Regions from separate parts of the Streptosporangium sp. NPDC004379 genome, predicted to be linked through region 3. Evidence: riboswitches for the same ligand, from Rfam matches in the RefSeq annotation. Region 3 holds a riboswitch; each other region holds the start of a gene.
What was found. A riboswitch is a leader RNA that binds a small molecule or an ion and turns the genes downstream of it on or off. The one in region 3 is predicted to bind cyclic di-AMP.
Positions count from the first base shown of each region.

Region 1: another riboswitch for cyclic di-AMP. It lies ahead of ACFYSC_RS01315 (C40 family peptidase); the one in region 3 lies ahead of ACFYSC_RS14585 (NlpC/P60 family protein).
Region 2: another riboswitch for cyclic di-AMP. It lies ahead of ACFYSC_RS32690 (glycoside hydrolase family 25 protein); the one in region 3 lies ahead of ACFYSC_RS14585 (NlpC/P60 family protein).

Region 1 is NZ_JBIAMC010000001.1:313,384-323,647, forward strand. It holds gene ACFYSC_RS01280 (ArsA family ATPase) at 1-898, opposite strand, end outside; gene ACFYSC_RS01285 (SRPBCC family protein) at 996-1,433, opposite strand; gene ACFYSC_RS01290 (metallophosphoesterase) at 1,486-2,253, opposite strand; gene ACFYSC_RS01295 (AMP-dependent synthetase/ligase) at 2,454-4,247, shown strand; gene ACFYSC_RS01300 (glycosyltransferase family 4 protein) at 4,362-5,492, opposite strand; gene ACFYSC_RS01305 (M48 family metallopeptidase) at 5,489-6,826, opposite strand; gene ACFYSC_RS01310 (hypothetical protein) at 6,823-7,611, opposite strand; gene ACFYSC_RS01315 (C40 family peptidase) at 7,724-8,287, opposite strand; cyclic di-AMP (ydaO/yuaA leader) riboswitch at 8,370-8,528, opposite strand; gene ACFYSC_RS01320 (VanZ family protein) at 8,997-9,701, shown strand; gene ACFYSC_RS01325 (response regulator transcription factor) at 9,770-10,264, shown strand, end outside.
Region 2 is NZ_JBIAMC010000021.1:84,060-94,323, reverse strand. It holds gene ACFYSC_RS32700 (BTAD domain-containing putative transcriptional regulator) at 1-244, shown strand, start outside; gene ACFYSC_RS32695 (cytochrome P450) at 429-1,631, shown strand; gene ACFYSC_RS32690 (glycoside hydrolase family 25 protein) at 1,719-2,468, opposite strand; cyclic di-AMP (ydaO/yuaA leader) riboswitch at 2,480-2,629, opposite strand; gene ACFYSC_RS32685 (hypothetical protein) at 3,240-4,055, shown strand; gene ACFYSC_RS32680 (GNAT family N-acetyltransferase) at 4,097-4,771, shown strand; gene ACFYSC_RS32675 (ArsR/SmtB family transcription factor) at 5,040-5,420, shown strand; gene arsB (ACR3 family arsenite efflux transporter) at 5,420-6,508, shown strand; gene ACFYSC_RS32665 (arsenate reductase ArsC) at 6,501-6,896, shown strand; gene ACFYSC_RS32660 (hypothetical protein) at 6,954-7,223, opposite strand; gene ACFYSC_RS32655 (M28 family metallopeptidase) at 7,708-8,961, opposite strand; gene ACFYSC_RS32650 (hypothetical protein) at 8,958-9,215, opposite strand; gene ACFYSC_RS32645 (ArsO family NAD(P)H-dependent flavin-containing monooxygenase) at 9,364-10,264, opposite strand, start outside.
Region 3 is NZ_JBIAMC010000006.1:17,814-28,077, forward strand. It holds gene ACFYSC_RS14565 (ATP-dependent Clp protease ATP-binding subunit) at 1-2,230, opposite strand, end outside; gene ACFYSC_RS14570 (Lsr2 family protein) at 2,520-2,849, opposite strand; gene ACFYSC_RS14575 (RDD family protein) at 4,193-5,590, opposite strand; gene ACFYSC_RS14580 (amino-acid N-acetyltransferase) at 5,679-6,323, opposite strand; cyclic di-AMP (ydaO/yuaA leader) riboswitch at 6,661-6,814, shown strand; gene ACFYSC_RS14585 (NlpC/P60 family protein) at 6,820-7,869, shown strand; gene ACFYSC_RS14590 (LuxR C-terminal-related transcriptional regulator) at 8,060-8,308, opposite strand; gene lysX (bifunctional lysylphosphatidylglycerol synthetase/lysine--tRNA ligase LysX) at 8,986-10,264, opposite strand, start outside.

The DNA of each region.
Region 1 (10,264 bases), on a different contig from region 3:
CCTCAGCGACCTCGGCGAGCGAGTCGGCGCCGACCGGCTCGGCGTCGAGGTAGGGAACCGTGTGCAGGGGCAGCGGAGAGAACGACTGGCGGACCTCCGCCAGGCGGCCGGTCTGGGCCTTCACCCAGCCGCGCCGCCACGGGTCGGCACCGCCCGCCGGGAAGACCCGGTTGGCGATCACCGCGTCGACGCGGTAGCCGTACAGGCTGAGCGAGGTGAGCGTACGGCGGGCCTCGGCCAGCACGACGGCCTCGGGGGTGAGGACCAGCCGGACACTGGCGTCCGGGCCGGTGAGCAGCTCCCGGACCTCCATCAGACCCCGGTGCAGGCGCTCCCCCGCGCCGAGCACGTGGTCCTCCGGCACGCTGACCTGGGCCACCCTGCGGACCACCGGAGAGAGCGCGCGCAGCAGCCGCCGGCCGGTCGGCAGCAGCCGGTTCACGTGCCAGTCGAGGGCCTCGGGCAGGGCGAGCAGCCGGAGCGTCTCGGCGGTGGGCGCGCAGTCGACGACGATCACGTCCCACCGGTCGTCGCGGGCCTGCTCGCGCAGCTCCAGCAGCGCGATGACCTCCTCCGCGCCGGGCAGCACCGTGATCTCCTCGGCGGTGATCTCATCCAGGCCGAGGTCGGCGAGGACGTCCCTGGCGTAGTCGCGCAGCTCGCCCCACTGGCGTTCCAGCGCCTTCTGGGTGTCCACCTGGTACAGGTGCAGGCCGGGCTCGACCTCGGCGGGGCCGTCCCCGGCCGTCACGCCCAGCGCGTCGGCCAGCGAGTGCGCGGTGTCGGTGGAGAGCACCAGCGTCCTCCGCCCCGAGCGGGCGGCGAGGACGGCGGTGGCGGCCGCCACGGTCGTCTTGCCGACCCCGCCCTTGCCGGTGAACAGCAGGACCCGGCTCACGCGGCCTCCAGGCCCGGCGCGACCCCGGTACGGGCCGCCATGACCCGGGGACGGCCCGGCACGGTCTCCAGGCCCGCCGGAGCCCGCCCGCCGCGGCTCATGCGGCCTCGACGCGCTTCTTCAGTCCCTTCAGGGCGGTGTCGACGATGACCTTCTCGGCCTTGCGCCTGATCATGCCGATCATCGGGACCTTGAGGTCCGCGGTGAGCTCGTACGTCACCTCGGTGCCGCCGCCCCGCTCGTCCAGGACGTAACGCCCGGTGAGCCCGGAGATCATCCGGCCCTCCTTCGCGATCCGCCAGCCGACCGACTCCTCGCCGTCCCAGGTGTAGGCGAGGGTGTACTCGTCGTTGATGACGCCCGCGTCCAGGACGAACCGGACCTCGGCCGGGCGGCCGTCCGGCCCGGTGGACAGGACCTCGGCCTCCTTCACCTGGCCGGCCCACCGGGGATAGGCGGGGAAGTCGGCGATCACGGCCATGACGGCCGGGCGGGCGGCGTCGATCGTGATGCTGGAGGAGGTGCGATCAGCCATGGGGTTACCGTACTCGTTTCCGCTCTCCCCGGATCACCGCCGCGCGCCCGGCTCACCATTCGAGGACGAAGGGCGTTCCCCGGCCGCGGAAGTGACCCACGTTGACGCACTCGGTCCGGCCGATCCGGGTGCGCGGCGACAGGGGCTGGTGGACGTGCCCGAACAGGGCGTAGCGCGGCTGCGTCCGCCTGATCGCCTCCAGCGTGGCCTCGCTGCCCCGCTCGAAGCGCCGGGCGACCACGTCGTAGAGCAGTTCGGGGACGGCCGGGGGGATGTGGCAGCAGAGGACGTCCACCTCGCCGACGGCCTCCACCTTGCGGGCGAACTCCTCGTCGTCGATCTCGTTCGGCGTCCGGTACTGCGTGCGCAGCCCGCCCCCGACGAAGCCGAACCGCAGGCCGCCGATCTCCACGGTCTCCCCGTCGAGCACGCGGTGGCCCTCGCGCAGGTAGTCGGGCCACAGGCGGGGCAGGTCGACGTTCCCGTGGGTGAGGTAGGCCGGGGCCGGCATCGCGGCGAAGGTCTCCTCGTACTGCCTGCGGACGGCGCGCTCGATGTGGTCGCGGGGGTCGCCGCCGAGCGAGGCCCACAGCGCCGCCGACATCTCCCGCGCCTCGCCGAACCGCCTGGCCGTGCGCAGGGCGATGAAGCGGGCGGCCTGCTCGGCGCCGAACAGCTCGGCGAAGATGCCCCGGGAGTGGTCGTCGTAGTCGACGAACAGGATGAGGTCCCCGAGGCAGACGAGCGCGTCGGCCCCCTCTCCCGCGCGGGCCAGGGCGTCGGTCCTACCGTGCACATCACTGACGACATGAACCCGCATGGCGGACATCCTAACCGGGCCAAGAAAGCGGACATAAGTAACAATCAATTCGCGACCGGTACGGTGCGACCGTCCCGGACGGCTGGGCTGATACCGTGAATCCGCCTCGGACAACGCCTGGTCGGCGGCCTTACCCACGCGTAACATGTCGCGTCGAACCTCAGGCAGACCCATCGATCCGTGTGACCTCAGGAGTGCCCGTGCGCGAGTACAGCGTCCCCGTGCTGGTGGATGTCCCCCCCTCCGCCAATCTGACCGACACGGTGTTCCAGCGTGCCGATCGGGAGCCGGGCGCCGTGGTCATGCGCCGCAAGGTCGGCGAGGAGTGGAAGGACGTCACCGCCGGGGAGTTCCGCGACCAGGTCGCCGCCCTGGCCAAGGGTCTGATCAGCGCCGGGATCGAGCCCGGCGACCGGGTCGCCCTGATGTCGCGCACCCGCTACGAGTGGACCGTCGCCGACTACGCGATCTGGGCCGCCGGCGCGGTGGGCGTCCCGATCTACGAGACCTCCTCCGCCGACCAGGTGAAGTGGATCGTCTCCGACAGCGGCGCCAGGGCCGCCTTCGTGGAGCTCGCCTCGCACGAGGAGACGGTCCGCGAGGTGACGGACGAGCTGCCGGACCTCAAGGACGTCTGGCGCATCGACGGCGGGGCCCTGGAGGAGCTGAGCGCGGCCGGGGCCGGGGTGCCCGACGAGACCCTGACCGAGCGCAGGACCTCCCGCGGCATCGCCGACCTGGCCACCATCGTCTACACCTCCGGCACCACCGGCCGGCCCAAGGGCTGCCGGCTGACCCACGACAACCTGCTGTTCACCGCGCGGAACGTGGCGGCCGGCCCGCTGGAGGCCCTGTTCACCACCGAGGACCGGGCGGCGCTGCTGTTCCTGCCCCTCGCGCACGTCTTCGCCCGCATGATCGAGATCGTGCTCGTCGAGACGGGCACCGTCATCGCCCACACCCCCAACATGAAGAACGTCGCGCCCGACCTCCAGGCCACCATGCCGACGTTCCTGCTGGGCGTGCCCCGGGTGTTCGAGAAGGTCTACAACGGCGCCGAGCAGACGGCCGCCGCCGGCGGCAAGGGCAAGATCTTCCACGCCGCCGTCGACGTCGCCATCGCCTGGAGCCGCGCCGAGTCCGCGGGCGGCGCCGGGCTCGGCCTGACGGTCAAGCGCGCCGTGTTCGACCGGCTGGTGTACCGGAAGCTCCGCGCGGCCACCGGCGGGAAACTGTCGGCCGCGGTGTCGGGCGGCTCGGCGCTGGGCGAGCGGCTCGGCCACTTCTTCCGCGGCGCGGGCATCGAGGTCTTCGAGGGCTGGGGCCTGACCGAGACCTCCGCGCCGTCCGCGGTCAACATGCCCGGCGCCAACAAGATCGGCACCGTCGGCAAGCCGTTCCCGGGCGTCACGCTCGCCGTCGCCGACGACGGCGAGATCCTGATCAAGGGCCGTCACGTCTTCCACGGCTACTGGAAGGACGAGAAGGCCACCGCCGAGGCGATCGACGCCGACGGCTGGTTCCACAGCGGCGACGTCGGCGAGCTGGACGGGGACGGCTACCTCCGCATCACCGGCCGCAAGAAGGAGATCCTCGTCACCGCCGCCGGCAAGAACGTCGCGCCCGGCCCGCTGGAGGACCTCATCCGCGCCCACCCGCTGGTCAGCCAGGCGATGGTGGTCGGCGACGGCCGGCCGTTCGTCTCCGCGCTCGTGACCCTCGACCCCGAGGCCCTCGAGCAGTGGAAGAAGACCAACGGCAGGGAGGGGGCCTCCCTGGCCGACCTCAGCACCGACCAGACCGTCCTCGCCGAGGTGCAGAAGGCGGTGGACACCGCCAACCGGTCGGTGTCCAAGGCCGAGCAGATCAAGAAGTTCACGGTGCTCGACACCGACCTCACCGAGGAGACCGGGCACGTCACGCCCAGCCTCAAGATCAAGCGCAACCTCGTGATGCGCGACTTCGCCGACCGGATCGACGCCCTGTACGGCTGACACCGTACGGCCGGCCGCACCGCCGGCGCCCCCGCCGCACCGCCTCCGCCCGGCCCGTCGCGGGCCGGGCGCCGCCGTACGAGGTCCCCGGCTCACAGCCCGGCGGGCGCCGGCTCACGACCCGGTGGACGCCGGGTCCCGCAGCAGTTCGGCGAAGCGGGCGGACACCAGGTCCCAGCCCCACTCGCGGGTGACCCAGTCGCGCCCGCGCTCGCCCATCTTCCGCGCCCGCTCCGGGTCCTCCAGCAGCCCGGTCACGGCCCGCGCCACCTCCCGCGGGCGGGTGCCGTCCACCACCACGCCGGTCTCCCCCGGCAGGACCGCGTCCGGCGCGCCGCCGGAGGAGCCCGCCACCACGGGCAGGCCGCTGGCCGACGCCTCCAGGTAGACGATGCCGAGCCCCTCGACGTCGATGCCGCCCAGCCTGGTACGGCACGGCATGGCGAACACGTCGCCCGCGTCGAGGTGGGCCGGCAGCGCGGCCCACGGCACCGGCCCGGTGATCCGGACCGCGTCGCCCAGCGGCCGGGCCAGCCGTTCCAGGGTGCGGCGGTACGGGCCGCCCCCGACGATCACCAGCACGGCCTCCGGCACGGCCCGCAGCACGAGCGGCCAGGCCCGCAGCAGGACGTCCTGGCCCTTGCGCGGTACCAGCCTGGACAGGCAGACCACGACCGGCCGGTCCCCCAGGCCCAGCGCCGCGCGCACCTCATGCCCGCCCGCGCCGGGCCGGAACGCCCCGGTGTCGACGCCTGGCGCGAGCCGGGCCAGCCTGCCGGAGGGGATCACCCGCTCCAGCCTCCGCCGGGTGTACTCCCCCAGGTAGGTGACCACGTCGGCGTGCCCGCCGATCCTCGCCAGCAGCCCGCGGGCGCCGGGGACGCCGGCCCAGGCCGCCTCGTGCCCGTGGGTGACCATGACGATCCGGCGGGCCCCGGCGGCGCGCATCGCGGGCGCGAGCAGCCCGAGCGGGGCCGCCGCCCCGAACACCACCGTGTCGCAGCCGTACGCCGCCACGACCTCGGCGGCCCGGCGGGCGACCCCGCGCGTGGGCAGCATCAGCGAGGTGGGGTGGCGCACGACCGGGTACGGCCGGCGGGCGTCGAAGTCGTCGCAGCCGGGCCAGCGGGGGGCGTAGACGACCACCGAGTCCGGCGGGCGGCCGTCGGCCAGGCCGCGCACGAACGCCTGGATGCCCCCGGGCCGGGGCGGGAAGTCGTTGGTGAGGAACAGCGCGCGGCTCACGGCTCCGGGACGCCGTTCAGCCGGGCCCATGAGCGCGCCATGGCGATCCGTTGCGGCGTCGTCGGGTGAGAACCGTAGAGGACGTATTCCAGGAAGTCCGGCGACAGGTCGGAGACGTTGGTGACCGACAGGCGCCGCTGCATCGCGGCGAACGTCTCCGGGTCGCGGGTCAGCTCCAGCGCGTGCGCGTCGGCGCGGGCCTCGATCTGCCTGCTGACCAGGTTCTGCGCGGGCCCGGACAGGACCGTGGCCAGGCTCAGCAACCCCATGATCAGGCCCACGGCCCGCGGGTCGGCCGCCGAGGCGACGCCGGCGCGACGCCGTACGGGGCCCGCGGCGAGCACCAGGTACAGCAGGCAGGCGCCGAAGGCGGCGCCCAGCCCCCCGACGAGCGTGCCGTACAGCACGTCGCCCGCCTTCGCGTGGCCCAGCTCGTGCGCCACCACCAGCTCGACCTCTTTCGCGGGCGCCCGGAGCAGGGTGTCGTAGACCACGATCCTGCGGGTCGCGCCGAACCCGGAGACGTAGGCGTTGAGCGCGGTGGTGCGCCGGGAGGCGTCGGCGACCAGGACGTCCTCGACGGGCACGCCGTCGCGGGCGGCCATGGCCAGCAGGTCGTCGCGCAGCGGCCCGGCCGCCATCGGCGTGAAGTCATTGAAGATCGGCTCGATGACCACCGGGTAGGCGAAGGACGCGGCCACGGTCAGCGTGAACGCGCCGGCCGCGGCGGGTATCCACCAGCGCCGGAAGCGCCCGGCCAGCACCGTCACGGCGAGCACCATGATCGCGAGCAGCGCGGTCCGGACACCGATGTCCTTGAGCCGGTCCGCGGTCCAGGAGGGCCAGGTCTGGGTGGACAGGCCGTAGGCGCGCAGCTGCGTCTCCGACCACATGCCCAGCGGCCAGCGTAGGGCCTCGACCGCCGCGGACAGCCCGGCGACGCCGAGCAGCGCCCGCACCCACCGGGGTCCGCGCAGCCGTCCGAGCAGCCGGGCGCCCAGCGGGGTTGCCACCAGCACCCCGGCGACCAGGAGGGTCAGCCCGAGCGAAAGGTAGGCGGGCGCGGTGAGCGCGGCGTCGAACGCCTCGGAGCGGGCGATCTGCCCGGCGGTGAAGTCGCGCGCCGGGTCGGGCGCGACGGCCGGGGCGGCGGACGGCAGGGCCCGCCAGGGCGTGGTGAGCGCCACGACCGCGACCGTGGCCGCGCCCAGGGCGGCCAGCGCCCATCCGGCGGGCCGCCACCCCCCGGGCACGACCGCCGCCGCTGCGGCGTCGGCCGCATCCGGCGCGGCCGATCGCCGGGACACCGCCCTCGGGCGTGGGGAGGACGTCAACCCAGCTCCCTTCTCAGGTGGTCGCGCCAGCCGGCGGCGAACTCCGCCGGGGACAGGCCCAGCACATCGCCGACATCGCTACCGTAGAGCCTCACCAGCGTCCGCTCGCCGTACCGCCGCGCGACGTAGTGGCAGGCGAGCCACGCCTCCTCGTACGCCTGCGCCCGCCGGGGGGCGTCCGCGGCGAAGTCGGCGGGGCCGGGGAGCCGCTCGGGCAGGCGGCCCGCGCGCACCTCGGCGGCCAGTTCGGCGGCGGCCGCCGGGACCGCGATCCCGGCGTCACGGTAACCGACGTAGTCGGCGAACCCCTCCGACAGCCAGACCGGCACCCGGCCGCCGCGGGTGGCGCCGGTGGCCACGTGGGTGAGCTCGTGGGCGAGCACCACGTCCCGGCCGGTCCCGCTCAGCCTGGCGTACCCCGACGGCAGGACGATCACCCGGCCCGCGTCGGCCAGCGCGGCCAGGCCGGCGACGGCGGCGGGCGCGGCGCCGGCCAGCGCCGCCGCCTCTGCGTCGTCCGCGGGGAACAGGACCACCGCCCGGACCGGCCCCCAGACGTCGAGGACCGTACGGCGGGCGCGGTCGGCGCCGGCCGCCAGGTCGGCGAGGCGGGCCGCCGGGACGCGGTGGCCGATCACGACGGAGTGCTCGCCGCGGACGGTGACGGAGCCGCCGGGCCACGGGTCGCGCGGCGCGGGGAACGGGCCCGCGCCGGTGGCCAGGGCGGCGACCGCCAGTGTCAGGGTTCCGGCGAGCACGGCACGACGCTCTGTCGGGACGCGCACACGTCCGATGTTAGCGACCGGCCCCGGACGCGCGGCGGCCCCGCCCGTCCCTTCGAAGGGACGGGCGGGGCCGTCTTCCCGGCCGCCCCAGGGGGGCGGCGGCCGGGATCCGTCAGGCTCCGGGACGGACCGCCCCGGAGAAGGAGGACCGGTAGTACCCCTTCAGGGGGACGACCCTGACGGTCTTGCCGCTGCTCGGGGAGTGGACCATCTTCCCCTTGCCGACGTACATGCCCACGTGGCCCTTGCCGTAGAAGAACAGCAGGTCACCGGGGCGCAGGCTGCTCCACGAGACCTTCTTCCGCACGGCTCGGTACTGACTGTTCGTGACCCTGGGGAGGGAGACGCCGGCCTTGCGCCACGCGTACCGGACGAGACCGGAGCAGTCGAACGCGCCGGGACCGGAGGCTCCCCACCGGTACGGATCGCCGATCTGCTTCTTGGCCGCCGAGACGGCCTTGGACGCCTTCACCTTCTGCAGTGCGGTCCTGCTCAGCGTGGTCTTCTTCGCCTTCGCCGTCTTCTTGGCGCTGGTGTGCGCCGCGGAGGCGGCGGAGGCGGCGACCGGCCTCTCAACCTGAGAGGCGGTGCTCCTGACCTGGAGAACGGGACCGGTTCCCGTGTCGGCCAGCGCCGCCGGGGAGCCCATCGTGACCGCTCCGGCCGAGGCCGTCACGGTGAGGGCGAAACCACTGGCGCAAACGCGGAAAAAGCGCGACGAACGGGGGTTACGCGGGGTGGTAGACAGGATTTCTCCTTGGGACTTCCGCTGACGCCTACCGGGTTAGCTGACGGGTTCGGGCCGGGAAGAAGCCCTACGGCGCGTCGGGCGCGCCGATTCACCCCTGGCCACGTGTCGGGCCGGTGGGTCCCCGGTTCCGTGCCTCCTGGCTGCACGGATTCGGCAGGCCGTCGCAGGTGGGAGCGCTCCTCGCAGGGTGCGACGGCCGAATGGATCTTTATGGATCTTTGACAGGCGCCGGCATGACGGGCCGGGCCCGGCGCGGTGGCATGGCTTGCTCGCCGCGACGCCAGAAGTTACCCCTGTTTCCCAGGAGAGGGCAAAGGAATCACAAAAGATACATAGATCGAAAACGCCTCGGGCGATCGACGGGCCACTGTTCAGGGGCCGATTTCACCGGGCAAATATGACGCTTGTCACACTTCCGTGATCAGTCCGAAAAATCATGGCTTTTGTGACGTGAATCACGTGATGGTAACGATCATTGACGGAGCGTGCGACCGGCCGTGCCACCGCCCCGTCGTCCCGGCCCGCGTCGGGGGACGGCCGGGGACGGCCGGGGACGGCCGGGGACTCCGTGTATCGCCGGCGTATCGAAAATCGCATACGTCCCCGCAACGGCCCTCCCCCTTCGATGGGAGGCATGAACCGGAGTGCATCCCTGTCAGCACCGCCCCGCCGTACGCGCGGGATCGTGCTCGCCTGCCTGGCGGTCCTCGGCCTGGCGGGCGTGGCGTTCGTCCTGCGGCGGCCGCTCCTGATGGCCGCCCCGAGCTGCGCGGCCGGCCGGTGGCACGGCTGCCTCGGCACGGAGAACGGCGTGCTGCTCATGACACTGGTCGCGGTGCCGCCGTCCGCCCTGGTGGCGTGGGCTCTGGCGCGCGTCCGGCGTGCCGCCGGCGCCGCGTCGGCGTGGCGGACGTCGCTGGCCGAGTTGGGCATGGTCCACGGCACGGTGCCGTTCGTATGGATCACCATGATGCCCGGCCCGGAGGCCGGCGTCGCCCCCGGCCGGGTGAGTCTGCTCCCACTGCAGGATCTGCCCACGATGGGGCCGCTCGGCATCGGCGGCAACCTGCTGATCTTCGCGGCGCTGGGGTTCTTCGCCCCGATGCGGTTCGCGGCGCTGGCGTCCGTACCGCGGATCCTCGCGCTCGGGGCAGGCTGCTCGATCATGGTCGAGACCGCGCAGTACGTCCTGCGGCTGGACCGGGTGTCCTCGGTGGACGACGTCCTGCTCAACGCCGCCGGCGCCGCACTGGCCGCCCTGGCGTCGCACCGCTGGTGGCGCACCGCGGCGGAGGCTCCGCCGGGCCGGTCCCGCCCCGAGCCGGCGCCGGTGGGCTGAGCCGAGTGCCCGCCGCGTACAGGTCCTCGCATACCCCGGCGATATGCCGGGCCGCCTAGGCTTCCGGCATGCGCGTACTGATCGTGGAGGACGAGCCGTACCTGGCCGAGGCCGTCCGTGACGGTCTGCGGCTGGAGGCGATCGCCGCCGACATCGCCGGCGACGGCGACTCCGCCCTGGAGCTGCTCAGCGTCAACTCCTACGACCTCGCGGTCCTCGACCGCGACATCCCCGGCCCCTCCGGCGACGAGATCGCCCGGCGCATCGTCGCCTCCGGCAGCGGCATCCCGATCCTCATGCTCACCGCCGCCGACCGGATCGACGACAAGGCCTCCGGGTTCGAGCTCGGCGCCGACGACTACCTCACCAAGCCGTTCGACCTCCGGGAGCTCGTGATGCGCCTCCGGGCGCTCGACCGCAGACGCGCCCACGCCCGGCCCCCGGTCAGGGAGATCGCGGGCCTGCGGGTGGACCCCTTCCGCCGGGAGGTCTTCCGGGACGGACGCTACGTCGCGCTCACCCGCAAGCAGTTCGCCGTGCTCGAGGTCCTCGTGGCCGCCGAG
Region 2 (10,264 bases), on a different contig from region 3:
GATCGCCGGGGTGCTGGTCGGGATCGCGGATCTCGCGCTGCGCCGGGGGGACCACGAGCGGGCCGCGCGGCTGCTCGCGGCGAGCGACGCCGTGCGCGGCACCCCGGATCTCTCGCAGCCGGACGTCTCCAGGATCGCCGGGGAGGCACGGAGCCGCCTCGGCGGGACCGCGTTCGCCGAGGCGATCCGCGACGGGCGGCGGCGCGACTGGCACGAGCTGGCCGAGACCGCCCTCGGCCCGTGAGCGTCGCGCGCCGGTCGGCGGCGCGGACGCCGCCGGGGTCCCTGCGGCGACCGGGTCCGGCGCGGGGCGGCGCCGGCGGGCGTGTCAGCGGCCGTGTCAGTACGGCGACGGCCCGGTGTCAGCGCGGCGGGCGATGGTGGACGCCGTTGAGACCCGGCCCTGAAGGCCGACGAGAGGAACCACCATGGAACACACCGTCACCGGGCTGCCCGCCGAGCGCCGGCCCGGCTGTCCCTTCGACCCGCCGTCGGAGCTGGTCGAGGCGCGCGAGCAGGGCCCCATCAGCCGCTACGTCTTCCCCGACGGGCACCGGGGCTGGCTGGTCACCGGGTACGACCTGGTCCGGTCGGTCCTGGCCGACCCGCGGTTCAGCTCGCGCAAGGAGTTCATGCTCCATCACCCGTACATCGACTACAGCGGCGTGGAGACCGTCCCTCCGGCGGGACCGGGCGAGTTCATCCTCATGGACGACCCGCGGCACAGCCGGTACCGCAAACCGCTGATGGGGAAGTTCACCGTACGGCGGATGCGCCTGCTCACCGAGCGGATCGAGCAGATCACCGCCGAGCACCTGGACGCCATGGAGAAGACCGGGCCGCCGGCGGACCTGGTGACCGCGTTCGCCAAGCCGATCCCCGCCGTCGTGATCTGCGAGCTGCTGGGCGTGCCGTACGAGGACCGGGGTTCCTTCCAGGAGAACATCGACAAGTTCCTCAACGGGGAGACGAGCGACGAGGACCTGTTCGCGGCCTACACCGCGACCCAGGGCTACCTCGCGGAGCTGGTGGCCTCCAAGCGCGCCGCCCCGACCGACGACGTGCTCAGCGACCTCACCGACGGCGACCTGACCGACGAGGAGCTGAGGGGGATGAGCCTGATCCTGCTGGCGGCCGGGCTCGACACCACCGCGAACATGCTGGCGCTGGGCACCTTCGCGCTGCTGCGCGAGCCGGAGCAGCTCGCCGCGTGGCGCGCCGATCCGGCGCTCACCGACGGGGCCGTGGAGGAGCTGCTGCGGTATCTGACCGTCGCCAAGATGTTCATGAGGACGGCGCTGGAGGACGTCGAGCTGGGCGGCCGGATCATCGAGGCCGGTACGACGGTCGTCCTGTCGAACCACGCCGCCAACCGCGACCCCGAGCGCTTCACCGACCCCCACGTGCTCGACCTGCGCAGGCGGGAGGGCGGGCACGTGGCCTTCGGCCACGGCGTCCACCAGTGCCTGGGGCAGCAGCTGGCCCGGGTCGAGATGCGGGTCGCGTTCCCCGCGCTGCTGGACCGCTTCCCCTCGTTGCGCCTGGCCGTACCGGCGGAGGAGGTCGCGCTGCGCCCGGAGGTGGCGGACATCTTCGGGGTGAAGAGCCTCCCGGTCACCTGGGACGCCTGACCGCCGAGGGCGGGCGTGGCGGTGTCCGTCCCACCCGGTGGTCCGGGTGGGACGGACACCGGGCCGGCCGGCGCCCCGGCCCGCCGGTCACGCCGACCGGCGGCCCAGGGCGCGGAGCTGGTCCGGGCTCAGCGCGGAGACGTTCTGGTCGATGGGCGAGTCCGAGTACTGGTGGATCGTCCACGCCTTCCAGCCGGCCGGGGGCGTCACGGCGCCCTTCTCCCGGCCGTAGGCGGCCACCCACAGCGGGTACTGCTCCAGCCCCGCGCCGTAGGTCTCGGCGAAGTTCAGGCCGCTGTAGAACATCGGCGTGACGCCGGTCCTGGCCTTCACGTGTGCCAGCCACGCCTTGGCCCAGGCGTTGACCTGCTCGACGGAGCGGTCGTCGGTGGCCTCCAGGTCCAGGACGAGCAGGTCGCCGCGCCTGGCGGGCTGCGCGTCCACGACGGACAGGAAGTGCTCGGCCTCGGCGATCGGGTCGTTGCCCGGGTGGCCGAAGTGGTAGGCCCCGCGCACGATGCCCTTCTTGTCCAGCTCCCTCCAGTGCCTGGCGAAGGAGCGGTCGCGGAACGTCGTGCCCTCGGTGGCCTTGATGATGCCGAACTGGGCGGAGCTGGTGCTCCAGTCGTAGGCGGGCTGGTAGTTGGAGACGTCCAGTCCGTAGGTGAGCGGGCCCGCCTCCTGCTGGGAGACGCGCTGGGCGGCCGCGATGTGCCCGGCGGGCGAGGCGGAGGCCGTGACGGGGGCGATGCCGCCGAGGGCGGCGCCGGTCAGGACCGTGCCCGCGAGGGCCAGGCCGAGACGGTTTCCGAGCGTGCTGATCCGGGGGTTGCGCATGGGGTGTCGGCTCCTTGCTTCCATGTCGCCTACCGGGTTAGCTGTCGGGTTCGGGCATGGAAGTGCCCTACGGACGCGTCGATGAGAAGTCGTCCGATTCACCCCGGAAAAGGTGGGTCCCCGGTTCCGCTGGGAAGGCGCGGATTCGGCGTCCGCACGCCGTCGGCGGGCATTGCCACGGAAACGGCGTCGGGTCCAGTCGATGGAGCGGCTCTCGTGCCGCTGGGGCGGCTTTCGCGCCGCGATGACAAAAGGTATGCGTTGCCCCACGGAAAGGGCAAGTGACCTGCGGCGGAGCGGATCGCGCCGGTGATCCGGAGGGTGTCGGACCACCCTGCCCGCAGGGGATCGGGGCCCATGGTAAAAATTGACGCCTCGCCGTCCCGGACCGGGCGGGAACCGGGCCGCCCGCCGTGGCGACCGGACTTCCCGGCGGTCGCCACGGCGGCCGCATCTCGGCCATACGTCCGGTCTGTAGGGATTCGTGGTGTCCCCTTGGTAACAGCTCCGTAAGAGCGCGCCGTTACCTGACGCATACGGACCGTGATGTTCGGCAGGCTGGGGGGAGATCGGATCCGGCGACGGGGAGGCGAGATGCAGGATGATCATGGTCCGGCCCGCGGGCGCGGTTCCGGTGCGGGCCCCCGCGGTCGCATGCCGTACGGCGGGCCCCCGGGCGGCCCGCCCGGGTCCGCCGCGTCCCCGTCCCGTCCGCCGGTCCGCCCCGAGGCCCGGTACGACGGTCCGGCGCAGAGCCCCGGAGACCCGTTCATGCACGGCTCGCTGGTGGACGCCGGCATCGCCCTCGCCGGTCGGCCGCGCCACCCGGCCGGGGAACGGCCGCGTTCCTGGACGGGTCCGCGTCTCCGGCGCGACCGGCTGCTGCGCCCGGCGCTGATCGGCGCCTTCCTGGCGGCCGCCGGGCTCGGCGTCTGGACCTCCGGCCGGTCCCCGCTGGACGACCGGCCCTCCGCCGTGGCGGCCCCGCTGCCCGCGCCGTCGCTCGCCCCGCACGGCACCGCGGTCGTCCACCCGCCGCAGGCCGCCCGCACGCCCTCCGCCGAACCCGGCAGGGTCATGGTCGTCCGCGAGCTGAAACCACGCCTGGTGCGGCCCCGGGCCGACGCGGCGGACACCCCGGACGGCCGCGCCCCGGGGGAGGAGCGGCGGCACGCCGCGGCACGCCGTACGCCGGAGGCCGCTACGCGGACGGAAGCGGGAACGGAGGCGGGGGCCGGGGCCGGAGGCGACAGGCCGGGCCACCGGGAGACACGGGGCCTCTCGCGCCCGCCGCACGCCCCGCACGACCGCGGGCACGGGCACGGGCACGGGCACGGCCCGGGGGCGCCCGCCCCCGAGGCCGGACCGCGGGGCCGGGCCGACGGCGGCGCTCCCGGTGCCCCGGCCCGTGACGCCCGTGACGCCCGGGACACCTCCGCCGGTCCCGGCGGCCACGACGGCTCCGGCGGCGTGGGGCTCCGGTTCGACACCGCCTACGCCTGCCGCGACTTCCGGCCGGACGACTGGCGCCACGACTTCTGCGTCCGGGCGTGGAACGACTACCGCAGAAGCAACGACCTTCCCTAACCTGGGGGCCGCGCCCACCCGCGAGTGAAGGAGCACCGGTAATGGCGCACGATGAGATCACCGGCCGCCGCTCCGTGCCGGCCCAGGACGCCGCCGGTCGGACGGCCGACGGCCACGAGCAGGATGCCTTCGGGCGGGGCCGCTCCGGCGCGGCCGGCCATGAGGAACCCGGCGCGCGACCGGCGACCGCCCAGGCCGCCGGGCCCGACGCTCCGCCGGGGGTGGAGATCCGGCCGATGCGCCGACGCGACGCCGAACAGGTGCTGGCCATCTATCAGGCCGGGCTGGACACCGGCCAGGCCAGCTTCGAGACCCTCGCCCCGAGCTGGGAGGGCTTCACCGCGGCCAGGTTGCCGCACCTGCGCCACGTGGCCTGCGACACCGGCACCGGCCAGGTGCTCGGCTGGGTGGCCGCCTCGGCGGTCTCGGCCCGCCCCGTCTACGCCGGGGTGGTCGAGCACGGCGTCTACGTCCACCCGGGCTGCCAGGCCCAGGGGATCGGCCGGGCTCTGCTGGCGGCGTTCGTCTCCGCCAGCCAGGACGCCGGCGTCTGGACGATCCAGTCCGGCGTCTTCCCCGAGAACGCCGCCAGCCTGGCCCTGCACCGGGCGCTCGGTTTCCGGGTGGTCGGCATCCGCGAGCGGATCGGCCGCCACCACGGCGTCTGGCGGGACGTGGTGATGATCGAGCGCCGCAGCACCTCGACCGGAACCTGAATCGCCGCCCGGGAACATCGGCTGCCGGGCGATGGTCGCACAACCCGCGGCCGGTGTGCCCGGTGTCCCGGGCCTCACCTTTCGCCTTCGTGGAACACCGTTCGTCTGGGGCCGCGTTGCGCTTTTCGCCGAGAGGTGACACGCACACGTGATGGCTGAGGGCCTCGCTGTTGCGAACTCCGTCGCGACTCCTCCGATCTCCCCCTGAAATCGATGTATGTCAATATAGAGAAGTATCGATTTCGATGAATGTCTATATGGAGGACGTGTGGAACCTCTGGAACTCCTGGAGTGCAGCCCGCCGCTGACCCGCGAGCCGCTGGACGCCGGGCAGGCGGCCGGGGTGGCGCGCGTGTTCAAGGCGCTGGGCGACCCGGTACGGCTGCGCATCCTGTCGATCGTGGCCAGCCGCGCCGGCGGCGAAGCGTGCGTGTGCGACATCACCGACGCCTTCGAGCTGTCCCAGCCGACCATCAGCCACCACCTCAAGGTGCTCAAGGAGGTGGGGCTGCTGACCTCTGAGCGGCGCGCCTCCTGGGTGTACTACCGGCTGGTGTCCGAGACGCTGGGCGAGCTGTCGGCGCTGCTGACCCTGCCCGCCAATGAGCCCGCCGGCGTGACGGCCGCTGCAGCGGCGGTGCCGCGGTGATGTCGGCTCAACCCGCACAGGCCACCGCGCCGCCAGCCGGGGTGATCGGCGCTCTGTCGGTGCTGGATCGGTTCCTGCCGGTGTGGATCATCGCGGCCATGGGCGCAGGGCTGCTGCTCGGGCGTCTGGTGCCCGGCCTGGACACCGCGCTGGACACCGTCAAGATCGGTGAGATCTCGCTGCCGATCGCGCTCGGCCTGCTGCTGATGATGTATCCGGTGTTGGCCAAGGTCCGCTACGACCGGCTCGGCACCGTCACCGGCGACCGCCGCCTGCTCCTCTCCTCCCTGCTGCTCAACTGGGTGCTCGGCCCGGCGCTGATGTTCGCGCTGGCCTGGATCTTCCTGCCGGACCTGCCCGAGTACCGCACCGGCCTGATCATCGTCGGGCTCGCCCGCTGCATCGCCATGGTGCTCATCTGGAACGACCTGGCCTGCGGCAACCGGGAGGCCGCCACGGTGCTGGTCACGCTCAACTCCATCTTCCAGGTGGTCGCCTTCGGCGCGCTGGGCTGGTTCTACCTGCAGGTGCTGCCTGGCCGGCTCGGCCTGACGCAGGCCGCACTCGACGTCTCGGCCTTCGACATCGCCTTTTACGTGCTGGTCTTCCTGGGCATCCCGCTGGCCGCCGGCTACGCCTCGCGCAAGCTCGGAGAGCGCGCCCGGGGCCGAGACTGGTACGAGCAGCGCTTCCTGCCGCGCGTCGGCCCGATCGCCCTGTACGGGCTACTGTTCACCATCGTCATCCTGTTCGCCCTGCAAGGCCACACCATCACCTCCCAGCCCGGCGACGTGGCCCGCATCGCACTGCCGCTGCTGGCCTACTTCGCCCTCATGTGGGGCGGCGGCTTCGCGGTCGGCAAGGCGATCGGCCTGCCGTACGACAAGACGACCACGCTCGCCTTCACCGCCGCCGGCAACAACTTCGAGCTGGCCATCGCGGTTGCGGTCGGGGTCTTCGGCGTCACCTCCGGCCAGGCCCTGGCCGGAGTGGTCGGCCCGCTCATCGAGGTCCCCGTCCTGGTCGCCCTGGTCTACGTCAGCCTGGCCGGCCGCCGCCTGTTCAGCAAGGAGCCCGTAGGTGCCTGACAAGCCGAGCGTCCTGTTCGTCTGCGTGCACAACGCCGGCCGATCCCAGATGGCCGCCGGATGGCTCGTCCACCTGGCCGCAGGCCGCATCGAGGTCCGCTCCGCAGGATCGGCCCCCGCCGATCAGGTCAACCCCGTCGCCATCGAGGCGATGCGCGAGGTGGGCATCGACATCACCACCGCCCAGCCCAAGATCCTCACCGTCGACGCGGTCGAGGCGTCCGACGTGGTCATCACCATGGGCTGCGGCGACGCCTGCCCGATCTTCCCCGGCAAGCGGTATGAGGACTGGAAGCTCGACGACCCCGCCGGGCAGGACATCGAGGCCGTCCGCGAGATCCGTGACGACATCCGCGCCCGGATCGAGAAGCTGATCACGCAGCTGTAGCCGCATCACATCAGGGCGGCGTGTGACGTCCGGTCCCGCGCCGCCGGATGGCTGCCGTCAGGTGATGCCTCGGGCGATCTCCCGGACCACCTCACGCCCCGTCGGGGCGACCGCCTCCTGCATCACAAGCAGCAGATCCATCTCAAGGTTCGGGTTGCGCCGCGCCACCTCGGCAGCCAGTTCCTTGAGGTAGTCCCGCGCCGCAACCCGGGCGATCTCCTGCATGAGGACCAGCAGATCCACCTCCAGCTTCGGATGGCGACGGACCAGGTCAGCCGCCAGCTCGGCGACGGTTTGCCGCGCCACCTGGGCCGCGGCCTGTTCCATCGACGCCCCTGGCCCCGAATGGCCGTCGATGCGGGGCCGGCCCGCCGGGGTGGCCCCGGACGATCGGCCCTGGCATCACTTCGGTCTGCGCCTGGCCCCTGATCTGGCTAGTCACCCTCGGTTGCCGCTGTGCTGAGGAGCAGTTCCCGTACGCCCTGCGGGCCGCCTGACGGCGTGCTCGCCTTCATGAGAAAGAACGTCATGCAGATTCTCGACCTGCTCACCGGCCCCCTGCAGGTGGCCTCCGCCGCGGCCGGCCTGTACGCCGCCTCACGCTGGCGCGCCGCCAGCTGACCCGTCGCGTAGAAGGCGAGCCCGCCGAACCGCCTGTCGAGACGCCGCCAGCGACGGTGCCTTCGTCCGCCCAGTCCTCGTCCTTCCCGCAGCCGACGCTCGGATCGCCGCTGGAGTCGTCCGCCACGTCGCCGGAGGCCGACGCACGTCCATGACGATCCCGCTCACACCACGGCACCGCGCACGCCCGTCACAGTGCTGAGACGATCGAGGGCGCCAGGAGCCACACGGTGGCCACCAACAGCCGAGCCGCTGCCACCAGGGTGTCCGGCTGGACGCGGTCGGGGGTTTCGGCGGGGGTCTGGTAACCGGGCATGCCCATGCCGATGCCGATCGCGGCCAGTCCGGCGGCGGCGTAGCGGCGGTTGTCAGACGCCATCGCGCCGGCCCGCAAGGGCACGTCAACCAGGCGGGCGGCCTGGTCGAGGGTGGCCAGCAGGGCGTGGGCGGGTCCGCCGGCCTCGACGGAGGCGGCCTGGTGCAGGTGCGCGGCGCCGTCGAGGTTGATCACCAGCGTGCCGGACGGCAGGGCGGGCGCGTGGCGGGCCGAGCCCCATGCCCCGCTCTCCTCGGCGTCCAGGAAGGCCACCGACAGATCGGCCCGGAGGGCCGGGGCGGCCGTCAGGACGCGGGCGGCCTCCAGAACGGCGGACACGCCAGAGGCGTTGTCGGCGGCCGCGGGCAGCCGTACGCCGGGATCGTCGCCCACGCCGTCGTAGTGCGCGGTCAGCAGTACCCGCGTCCCGCTCCCCGCGCCCCCGGCGCGGGAGGAGGCGGGGAAGCGGGCGCAGACGTTGCGGCCGTCCGCAGCGACCTGCCGCAGCGGCATCGACCCGGTCACCTGCACCGGCCCGACCGCCAGGGCGTCGGCCAGGCGGGCGTGCAGGTCGGTGCGCAGAGCGATGATCGGGACGGCGCGAGGGGCCGGTCCGGCGATCATCTTGGGCATCCACCCCTCGGCGTCGGTGCCGCGCGCGGCCAGTACTCCGGCCGCGCCGTGGGCCTCGGCTCGTTCGCACGCCTGCGCCCAGTCTCCGGCCTCGGCCAGCACCCATCGGCCGCGCAGGTCGGCATCGGAGGTGGCGGCCAGCGGCGCGGTGTGCGGATGCGGCGAGTCGGCGGAGGCGAGGTGCTCGACGAAGTCCCGGCGGTGTTCCAGGCGCAGCGCCTGATCGCCTGCGCTCCATTCGAGCACCGGGGTGGCGTACAGCTCCCGTACGTCGGCGACGGGGAAGGAGTCGAGTTCGACCTTCGCGCCCAGCTCGCGTAGCCGCTCGGCGAGCCATGCGGCGGCGGCGCCGCCTCCGGGCGTGCCCACGCGCCGACCCGCGTAGTGGTCGCGGGCCAGCTCGTGCACCGTGGCCAGCATCCGCGCCGCCGACACCCGCTCCACGACGGCGGCCAGGCCGGGCGCCTGAGGGAGGTCCGGCGTGGTGGAGGTCATCCGCAGCAGCCGGTGGAGGCTGCCTCGGCGGCCGGAGCGGCGGTTGGGGCCTGACCGCAGCAGCCGGCCTGGGCGGTCTGCTGGGCGACGGCCGTGCTGCCGCAGCAGGCGGTGGCGGCTGCCTCTGCCTGCTGGGCCGTGTCACTGGCCGGGGAGGCGGAGGAGGGGGTTCCGCAGCAGCCGCCGGCGGCGGGCGGTGCGAAAGCCTCTGCCAGGTCGCTGGTGAAGCCGCCGCTGGTCTGGTTCGTCGTCATGGTGGTTGCCCTTCTGCCGGTGCGAGGTCGAGACCATCAACACTTAGATGTATGTCGAATCAGGAGCCACGATCTCACGCTGCTTAGATGTTCGTCAAGATAGACGTAAGTCGAATCAAGGGTGTGAATGACACCGAAGTGCGTGCGCCTAAAGCTGGGCGATGACCTCTGCGGCCAGCTGGCGGGCGGTGCGGCCGGCGCCGATAAGAGTGGCCGAGGCGGGGCCGGTCCAGTCGCCATAGCCGAGCAGGTGCAGGCGTGGCTCGGCCAGGGCGCGGGTGCCGTCGGTGCCGATCACGCCGCCGGGGCCGCGCAGCCGCAACGGGGCCAGGTGGGCCAGGGCGGGCCGGAAGCCCGTACACCACACGATCACGTCGCATGCCGTCGTGCTGCCGTCGGCCCACGCCACCCCGCCGGGAGTGATGCGGGAGAACATGGGCTCGGCCTTGAGTGCGCCCCGGTCGCGGGCCTCGCGCACGGGCGTGACGGCGACGATGTCGCCCAGGTCGGCGATGCTGTCGGCGTTCTGTCCGGTCAGGGCGGCCTGGTGGCGGCGGGTGGCCAGGTCGAACAGGGCGCGGCCGTCGATCTCGTCAGGGAGCACCCGGGGCGGGCGCAGTGTCGCCCAGGTGGTCTGGGCGACCTGGGAGAGTTCGGCGAGGATCTGGGCGGCGGAGTTGCCGCCCCCGACGACCAGTACGCACTTGCCGCGGAACGGCTCAGGTCCGCGGTAGCCGGCGGTGTGCAGCTGCTCGCCGCCGAAGTCACGGATGCCGGGGTAGTGAGGGACGTAGGGACGCCACCAAGTGCCGGTGGCGCTGACGACGATGCGGGCGTGCCAGGTGCCGGCGCTGCTGTCCACGGCGAGACGGTCGCCGGCACGTCGCACGGCCTGCACGACGGCCGGGCGGACGATCGGCAGCCGGTAGCGCTGCTCGTAGTCGGTGAGGTAGGCGACGACGTGGGCGGCGTCCGGATAGCCGCCGTCGTCCGGAATCGGCATCATCCGGCCGGGCAGGGAGCTGTACTGCGCGGGCGAGAACAGCCGC
Region 3 (10,264 bases):
TGTCGCGGTCCTTCAGACGCTCGGCGACCTGCGCCAGCATCAGGTCCACGATGCTGATGATCTCCTTCGGCGTGAGCTGGTGGAAGACCACGATGTCGTCGACGCGGTTGAGGAACTCGGGCCGGAAGTTCTGCTTGAGCTCCTCCTGCACCTTCGCCTTCATCCGGTCGTAGTTCGACTCGGCGTCGTTGGACTTCGCGAAGCCCACCCCGATGCCCTTGGAGATGTCCCGGGTGCCGAGGTTGGTCGTCATGATGATGACGGTGTTCTTGAAGTCCACCACGCGGCCCTGGGCGTCGGTCAGGCGACCGTCCTCCAGGATCTGCAGCAGCGAGTTGAAGATGTCCGGGTGGGCCTTCTCGATCTCGTCGAAGAGGACCACGGAGAACGGCTTGCGCCGCACCTTCTCGGTGAGCTGGCCGCCCTCCTCGTATCCGACGTAGCCGGGAGGCGAGCCGAACAGCCGGGAGACGGTGTGCTTCTCCATGAACTCGGACATGTCCAGCATGATCAGCGCGTCCTCGTCCCCGAACAGGAACTCGGCCAGCGTCTTGGACAGCTCGGTCTTACCGACGCCGGACGGGCCGGCGAAGATGAACGAGCCACCCGGGCGGCGCGGGTCCTTCAGACCGGCGCGGGTACGGCGGATCGAGCGGGACAGACCCTTGATGGCGTCGTCCTGGCCGATGATCCGCTTGTGCAGCTCGTCCTCCATGCGGAGCAGCCGCTGGGACTCCTCCTCGGTGAGCTTGAAGACCGGGATGCCGGTGGCGGTCGCCAGCACCTCGGCGATGAGCTCCTCGGTGACCTCGGCGACGACGTCCATGTCGCCGGCCTTCCACTCCTTCTCCCGGCGCTCGCGCTTGAGCTGGAGCTGCTTCTCCTGGTCGCGCAGCGCGGCGGCCTTCTCGAAGTCCTGCGCGTCGATCGCGGACTCCTTGTCGCGCCGCACGTTGGCGATCTTCTCGTCGTACTCGCGCAGGTCCGGCGGCGCGGTCATACGGCGGATGCGCATGCGCGAGCCGGCCTCGTCGATCAGGTCGATCGCCTTGTCGGGCAGGAACCGGTCGCTGATGTAGCGGTCGGCGAGCTGCGCGGCGGCGACGAGTGCGCCGTCGGTGATCGAGACCCGGTGGTGGGCCTCGTAACGGTCGCGCAGGCCCTTGAGGATCTCGATCGTGTGGCTGAGGCTGGGCTCGGCCACCTGGATCGGCTGGAAGCGGCGCTCCAGCGCGGCGTCCTTCTCCAGGTGCTTGCGGTACTCGTCGAGGGTGGTGGCGCCGATGGTCTGCAGTTCGCCGCGGGCCAGCATCGGCTTGAGGATGCTGGCGGCGTCGATCGCGCCCTCCGCGGCGCCCGCGCCCACGAGCGTGTGCAGCTCGTCGATGAACAGGATGATGTCGCCGCGGGTGCGGATCTCCTTGAGCACCTTCTTGAGGCGCTCCTCGAAGTCACCGCGGTAGCGGGAGCCCGCCACCAGCGCGCCGAGGTCCAGGGTGTAGAGCTGCTTGTCCTTGAGCGTCTCGGGAACCTCGCCCTTGACGATCTTCTGGGACAGGCCCTCGACGACGGCGGTCTTGCCGACGCCGGGCTCACCCACCAGGACCGGGTTGTTCTTGGTCCTCCGGGAGAGGACCTGCATGACCCGCTCGATCTCCTTGTCACGGCCGATGACCGGGTCGAGCTTGCCCTCGCGGGCGGCCTGCGTCAGGTTGCGGCCGAACTGGTCCAGGACGAGGGAGGTCGACGGCGCCGACTCCTGCGGGCCGCCCGCGGCGGCCGGCTCCTTGCCCTGGTAACCGTGGAGCAACTGGATGACCTGCTGCCGGACGCGGTTGAGGTCCGCCCCCAGCTTCACCAGCACCTGGGCGGCGACGCCTTCGCCCTCACGGATGAGGCCGAGCAGGATGTGCTCTGTGCCGATGTAGTTGTGACCCAGCTGCAAGGCCTCACGGAGCGACAGCTCAAGGACCTTCTTGGCGCGCGGGGTGAAGGGAATGTGCCCCGAAGGCGCGGACTGTCCCTGGCCGATGATCTCCTCGACCTGCTGACGCACACCTTCGAGGCTGATGCCGAGGCTCTCCAGAGCCTTGGCGGCAACGCCTTCACCTTCATGGATCAAGCCAAGAAGGATGTGCTCCGTACCGATGTAGTTGTGGTTGAGCATCCGGGCCTCTTCTTGGGCCAGGACGACAACCCGCCGTGCGCGGTCGGTGAACCTCTCGAACATCTCGTCGCTCCTCACAGAGCGGTCAGGCAGGTCCGGGATATCCGGGCCCTGTCATCCCGCATGGTAGCCCTGCCCAGACGACCGCTCTATGAACGAGACGTTCCCCGGGAGCAGGGCGTTCACCCTCCATCCAACTACTTAACGGGGGTGAGATGTTCCCGCTACGCCGCAAGCGAACGCCGTTTATAGACGATCAAACGCGTCATGCGGTCATGGCCGCCACCGGACCCCACCGTGGCCGCCATAACCGCATGATTCAACGATCCCGCGAGCAGTCGCGCGACTCCCGCTAGTGAGCCGCTTCGTACTGCTCGACGATCTTGGAGGCGATACGGCCGCGCTCGCTGACATTAAGGCCGTGCGACTTCGCCCAGGCCCGGATGTCGGCACTCTTCTCCCGCGTGAGGGCCCTGCTGCCGCCCGCGCGGCGGCGACGCGGAGCCGCACCGGAACGGCGGGCGCCCTGCACGAAAGGCGACAGGGAGTCGCGGAGCTTCTTCGCGTTTACTTCACTGAGATCAATCTCGTAGCTCGTGCCGTCAATCGCGAAGGCGACCGTCTCATTGGCCTCGCCCCCATCGAGGTCGTCGATGAGAATCTCCTGGATCTGCTTGGCCATCTACGCAATCCTTTCGCGGAGTATTGTTTCATTCGCTAGCCAAACATATACCCGCCATCGGGGGGCGGCAATTCCGGGACCCCGGCGATTCTCCCGGGAACCCGACCGGAACCGGACGGCGGGCGATCATCCGTCCTGGGGGCCGGGGACGTCCTCCCGTTTTGCCGGGCGCCGACCGGCGGCTTCACTGCGAAGAAGCTTGACCACTCCGTAGATGAAGGCCCCGCCGACGACCACCGGGGGTATCAACGCGGACAATACGTCGTTCATTCGTCCTCGCTCCGCACCGTGGGTGACTTTTGGGGACCGTGGAATTCCGGGGGCGGCGTGCCCGCCCGCGGGCCGGGAAGCCGCTCGGGCCATGGGCGTCCGCCCAGGCACGACCTTAGCGTCACCGGCGGGCGGCACGGGCCCCCGGGACCGCCCGTCTCCACCTTAATGCTTCTCTCCAGCCGTCTTACCGGTTGCCGTCTGTAAAGCCCCTGGGAAAAAACCGACAGGGCGATCATCTGATGATCACTCTGCCGAAAAACCAATGTCAACTGCGGCCACTTGACAGCCGCCCCCTCCCGGCAGCCCCGGAAACCCCCTGCTCACAAGGGTTTTTCGGCCGCAACAGAAAAGATCTTGCTGAAGCTCCGGATCATCATCGCCGGGTCGGCGGCGGTAATGTCAAGAGGACGGGAACGCTCGGGTGGAGCCCCGTCGGACCTCGCCCTCTTCGGCGGGCGGCGGGTTCCGCGGCACGCCTTCGGCCCGCGGAACAAGACGGATCTTCGTCGCTTTCTTCCCAAGCCTACGGCCCTCAGGCGCAAGGAACATAGTCGTAGCCCTTATAACCACCAAACCACCGGGCAGGCGGTGTACCGGCTAACCCGGGCCGGATCCGCGAGAACGCCTTCCCGGGCATGCAGGGAAGGCGAACCCGCATTCCCCGCCGCTCCGGGAGAAGACGCGGGAAGTCGCCGGAGGCCACGGTGCGGCCCGCCCGCCGGACGCCATTCGCCGGATGTCACGGAAGTTGCCCGGGTAACTGTCACCCCATTGACGTCCTATAGGCACCCGGAGTGACGGCACAGCCGATCCGCGGGGTTTGTCGTGACCCGGAAGCACCCCTGGAAGGCTCCATAACGCCCTCTCCGGGGATCCCGCCCGAGAAGTGGCCGGAAGAAGGCCATAACGCCCCCGAGGGCGCGTACGGGTTCATGGCCCGCCGCAGTCGTCTCCGAACGCCGTTACCGTCCCTTCCGGGGGTACCGCTACCCCTCTCGTTTCCCTCCACACACGAAAAAACGGGGCCGGCGGTTCAACCCGCCGGCCCCGTTTTTGGGGAAGTTCCGGAACTACTTGGTCTTCACGACCGTCGTCGCGGCCGCCTTGTCGTGCAGGCACTGGCGCAGCGGCTTGTCCCACAGCTGCCAGAGCACGTTCACCAGAGAGAAGATCCCGATGATGTAACCCACGACGGGGATGCCGCGCAGCATGCTCGGACCCCACAGGACGCCCGCCCGGCTCATGGCCTTGTTCGAGGGGAGCCCGCGGGACTGGGGCGCCCCGCCGATCGGGACGACCCGGATGCCCATGACCATCTTGCCGACGGTCTGCCCCGTCGCCTTCAGCATCAGGAACTCGTAGACGAAATAGATCAGCCCGCCGACGAGACCGATGAGGAAGGTCGCGAGGAACAACCCGCTGCCGAGGCTGTACTCCCCGGTCTCCATGTTGAAGGACGGCTGGGTGACCAGGATCCCGGTCAGCACGAGCGTGACGATGAACGTGGGGATCGCCAGGATCACACCGTCGACGATGCGGGCGACCAGGCGCTGCCACCACTCGGCGAGCGGGGCCGACACGCCCGGCGCGTGGCCGCCGTCGCCCCACTGCGGGGTGTAGCCCTGCTGGCCGTAGCCCTGCGGCTGAGCGCCGTAACCGGGCTGCTGGCCGTACTGGGCGCCGCCGTAGCCGGGCTGGCCGTACGCCTGCTGCTGGTCGTAGGAGGGCTGCTGGCCGTAGCCCGGCTGCGCGCCCTGCTGGCCGTAGGCGCCCTGGTCGTACGACGGCTGCTGCCCGTAGGCGCCCTGGTCGTAGGAGGGCTGCTGGCCGTAACCGGGCTGCGCGCCCTGCTGGCCGTACCCCGGCTGCGCGGCCTGCTGGCCGTAACCGGGCTGGGCGGCCTGCTGGCCGTAGCCCTGCTGCTGGTCGTAGGAGGGCTGCTGGCCGTAACCCGGCTGCGCCCCCTGCTGGCCGTAGGCGCCCTGGTCGTAGGACGGCTGCTGCCCGTACCCCGGCTGCGTCCCCTGCTGGCCGTAGCCCGGCTGGGAGTTCTGCTGGCCGTAGGCGCCCTGGTCGTAGGACGGCTGCTGCCCGTAGCCGGGCTGCGCGGCCTGCTGGCCGTAACCGGGCTGGGCGGCCTGCTGACCGTAGCCCTGCTGCTGGTCGTAGGAGGGCTGCTGGCCGTAACCCGGCTGCGCCCCCTGCTGGCCGTAGGCGCCCTGGTCGTACGACGGCTGCTGCCCGTACCCCGGCTGCGCGCCCTGCTGGCCGTAACCGCCGGGCTGGCCGTAACCGGGCTGGTTCTGCCCGGGTCCGGTGCCGTCCGTCCGGTACCCCACCACCGTCGCGTCGGGGTCGAGACCCCCGGGGCCCTGACCCGTGTCGTGCGAGCCGTATCCGGAGTGTCCCGACGGGGTGCGATCGCGGTCGGGATCATCCTGCGGATACGGCGGCTGTCCGTTGGTCACCGCGTCACCTCACTTCGACTACGCATGCGGCGCATTCGAGACTCACATGCACGTTGAAGCACAAGGTATCGAGATAGTCGTCCGAGAGTCACCTTTTGTCACAGTCACAACTGCGGTCATCACGCTTGACCAGGGGCGGTAGATGAAGCAGCATCCGCGTGTTCCCCAGGGTGTTCGGCTTCACGTGCTCCAGGTCGAGGAACTCGGCGACGCCCTCGTCGTAGGAGGCGAGCAACTCGGCGTAGACCTCGGGCGAGACGGGCGTGCCCTGGATCCGCCGGAAGCCGTGGCGCGCGAAGAAGTCGACCTCGAAGGTGAGGCAGAAGACCCTGCGCAGGCCGAGTTCGCCGGCCGTGCGGATCAACGCCGAGACGATCATGTGGCCGATGCCCTGGCCCCGGCACGCCGGATCGACGGCGACGGTGCGGATCTCGGCGAGGTCCTCCCACAGGACGTGCAGCGCCCCGCACCCCATGACGGCCCCGTCCCGCTCGGCCACCCAGAACTCCTGGACGTCCTCGTACAGGGTGACCGTGGCCTTCTCCAGCAGTCGCGGCCCGGCGCCGCCGTAGGTGTCGACCAGCCGCCGGATCGCCCGCACGTCCGGCGTGCGGGCGCGCCGGACCGTGACCTCGCCCGTGGCCCCGGCCGTGACCCCGCTCGCCGACCCGGCCGTCGCCCCGGTCCCGTCCGTCAGGGCGTCCGCCGGGGAGGGTTCCGCAACCTGCTCCATGACCGATCAGCGTACGTCCTCGGCGCACCCCCATTACGGCCCAGCCGTAACTTCGGTCACAACGGCACCGCCCGGCTCCCGGTGTCACCCCCGTCGCGCCCGGCCGGAAACCCCGGTGACGGCGGCCGTTCGCCCTCGGCATGGACCGGGGCCTGCGGCTACATGGGTGGTATGCCGCTCATAGCGACATGGATCCAGGTTGACAGGCATGAGGATCATGAAAGTATGTGATCTGCCTGTGACTTTCCGGTTGTGAAAGCTCTACCGACTTTATGGTTCTGGTTGAGCATGAACCTCCAATTGCACTAATGTCCGTGCTCGATGTCAGCTTCCCCGAAAAGCTGACCCGCCGAATCCCCGGACCCGGGGAGCCGGGGACCCACCCTCCACGCGTCCCCAGGGGTGAATCCGAGCCGTCACCGGCGTGCTCGGTAGGGCTGCCTCCGGCCCGAACCCGTCAGCTAACCCGGCAGGCGGCCGAGAGAGGAGCCCGTTGGTGAAGCGCACGCCGCGCCGTGGCAGTGGACGTCCAGCCGGACCCGTCCCGATGCGGGAGCGCGCCTCCCGTCGCCTTTCCGGCCGGACGGCCTCCATCGGGCTCGCGTTCACCCTCCTCGCGGTCGGCGCTCCCATGACGTCCGCCGGTGCGGACCCGAAACCGGACCTCCGGCAGCTCGCCAAGCAGGTCGAGAAGCTCCACGTCGAGGTCGAGACGCTCGCCGAGCAGTACAACGGCGCACGGGTGAAGCTCAAGCAGGCGCAGCGCGCCGCCGAGGTGGCCAAGAAGAACCTGTCCACCAGCGAGACGGAGCTGGAGTCCCGGCGCACCAAGGCGACCCTCCTCGCGCAGAGCACCTACATGTCGGGGGGCCTGGGCTCCACGCTCGCCTTCACCCAGTCGAGCGACCCCGACACCTTCCTCGACCAGGCCGCCACCAGCTACGCCCTCCAGCAGCGGCAGAGCGAGGAGGTCGCCCAGGTCGCCCAGGCGCTCAAGGTCGCCGAGCAGGCTCGGGCCAGCGCCAGCGCCCGGTCCACCGAGGTCAAGAAGCTGCTGGGCGAGCTCGGCGACAAGCGTTCCAAGATCGAACGCCTGGTCGGCAAACTGGAGGGCAACCTCTACCGGGAGGTCCGCGACCGCGCCCAGAGCATGCAGGGCCGGGCGACCAGGCTCACCGTTCCGGTCGTGGGCCAGGGCAAGGCGGCCGAGGCGGTGCGCTGGGCGCTCACCCAGCAGCTCAAGCCGTACGTCTGGGGCGCCGAGGGACCCAACTCCTTCGACTGCTCGGGGCTGGTCCTGTGGGCCTACCAGAAGGTCGGCATCAGCCTGCCCCACTACACCGGTGACCAGTGGACCGCCGGCACCCACGTCTCCCGCGACCAGCTGCGCCCCGGCGACCTGGTCTTCTTCTACAGCGACCTGCATCACGTCGGGATCTACCTCGGCGCCGGCCTGATGATCCACGCCCCGCAGACCGGTGACGTGGTCCGCATCGCCCCCATGGGCAACCGGCCCTTCGCCGGGGGCGTGCGCGTCGCCGACTGAATCGGCCGGCGTACGGCCGGACCGGACGGACACGGGCACACGATCAGCCGGATGCACGGCCTGACCCGACGGGCGTATGACCGGCCGGATGCACGAACCGGCCGGACGGACACACGACCAGCAGGGTGCACGGCCTGACCGGGCGGACCACGACCGGCCGGTGCACGGCGGACCGGCCGGGTGTACGGCGTCAGATCAGGCGGCGGCGGGCGGCCCAGGCCACCGCCTCGATTGCGGTGGCCACGCCGATGCGGTCACAGATCCCGCGCAGCCTGCGCCGGACCGTCCGGCCGCTGATGTCGAGGCGGCGGCCCACCCTGTCGACGGTGACGCCCTTGGCCAGCTCGGCCAGGAGCACGAGGTCCTCCTCGCTGAGATCGATGTCCTCAGTGCCCGGAAGACTTTCGCCGCGGCGGGAATCCACTTCCGGATATGCCATCTAGCAACTCCCCCCGCAACGGGACTCAGGCGTGAGCACGCTGGAATCGATGTCGCCCGTCAGGAACGGTAAACGCCCCGTTCAAAGGTCGTCAAGCTCTGCTCTTCATAGAGATGGCCCACACTATTGACAGAGTGGGCGTTACATGAAGTACTCATGATATGTCGGGCCCATTGTGATTAAGCAGCGGCCGAGCCGGAGGGCGCGCCGCCGGACCGTCGTCGCGCCCGGGGCCCGCGCCAGGCGTGTCCGCGGTCTGTCCGCAGCCTGCCCGCGGCATGAGCCGAGGTCATCACCGTGATCCACCCCGAAGCCGCACCGCGGGGCCATGCCGTGGACCACCGCGGGTCCTCCGCCGGGACGAGCCGTACGGTCGGCGCCCGCCGCATTTCCCACAGAAAACGATCGGTCCGGCGGGCGTCGCGCATCCCGTCGACCGCGGCCCCCGGCCACGCCCCTGACGGCGCCGAGAAAATCATCACGCAATGGCCGTCGGATGAAACCGGCTTTCCGGCATTCCGCGGGGAGCTGATCGCCGGCCGCCCGGATCATCGGGGAAATGGCGTCTCCGCTCAGCGGGAGGAACGGAACGAGCCCGCGGTCCACGGGACCGCGGGCTCGTCAGGCGGGGCCGGAGGGCCTGGCGGACCGGGCCCGCGGGGCGGACCCGGTGGCGCTCAGCCGGTGGGCTTCACCAGCGGGAACAGAATGGTCTCGCGGATGTTCTTGCCGGTGAAGGCCATGACGAGGCGGTCCACACCGACCCCCACGCCGCCGGTGGGCGGCATGCCGTACTCCAGGGCGGTGAGGAAGTCCTCGTCGAGCTGCATGGCCTCGGGGTCGCCGCCCGCGGCGAGCAGCGACTGCTCGGTGAGGCGGCGGCGCTGCTCGATCGGGTCGCTCAGCTCCGAGTAGCCGGTGCCGAGCTCGGTGCCGAACCCGATGAGGTCCCACTTCTCGGTGAGCAACGGGTTGTCCCGGTGCGTCCGGGCCAGCGGTGAGGTCTCCAGCGGGTAGTCCATGACGAACGTCGGCTGGATCAGGGTGTGCTCGACCAGCTCCTCGAAGAGCTCCTGGACGAGCTTGCCCTGGCCCCACTTGGGGTCCCAGCGGATGTCGCGCGCGTCGGCGAGCTTGCGCACGTGCTCCAGCGGAGTCTCGGTCGTCACCTCCTCGCCCAGCGCCTCCGAGACCGATCCATAGACGGTGACGCGCGGCCACTCGGGCAGGCCCAGGTCGATCTCCTGCCCCTCGTGGACCACCACGGAGTGGCCGAGCGCGGCCACGACCGCGTTCTGGATCATCCGCTGGGTCAGGTCGGCGATGCCGTTGTAGTCGAGATAGGTGCCGTAGGCCTCCATCATCGTGAATTCGGGGTTGTGGGTGGCGTCCGCGCCCTCGTTGCGGAAGTTGCGGTTGATCTCGAAGACCTTCTCGATGCCGCCCACCACGAGCCGCTTGAGGTAGAGCTCGATCGCGATGCGGAGGTAGAGCTCCATGTCATAGGCGTTGATGTGCGTCCTGAACGGCCGGGCCGAAGCGCCGCCGTGGATGCGCTGCAGCATCGGCGTCTCGACCTCGAGGTAGCCCTCGCCGTGCCAGAAGTCGCGGATCGCCCGCACGACGGCGCTGCGGACGTAGGCCATCCTCCGCGCCTCGTCGTTGACGACGAGGTCGAGGTAGCGCTGACGGACCCGGGCCTCCGGGTCGGTCAGGCCGACGTGCTTCTCCGGCAGCGGGCGCAGGCACTTGGAGGTGATCGCCCAGCGGTCGGCGAGGATGGACAGCTCGCCCCGGCGGGAGGTGATGACCTCGCCCTCGATGCCGACGTGGTCGCCGAGGTCGACGTCGCGCTTCCACGCGGCCAGGGACTCCTCGCCGACCCTGTCCAGGGAGATCATGACCTGGAGATCGGCCGAGCCGTCGCGGATGGTGGCGAAGCAGAGCTTGCCACCG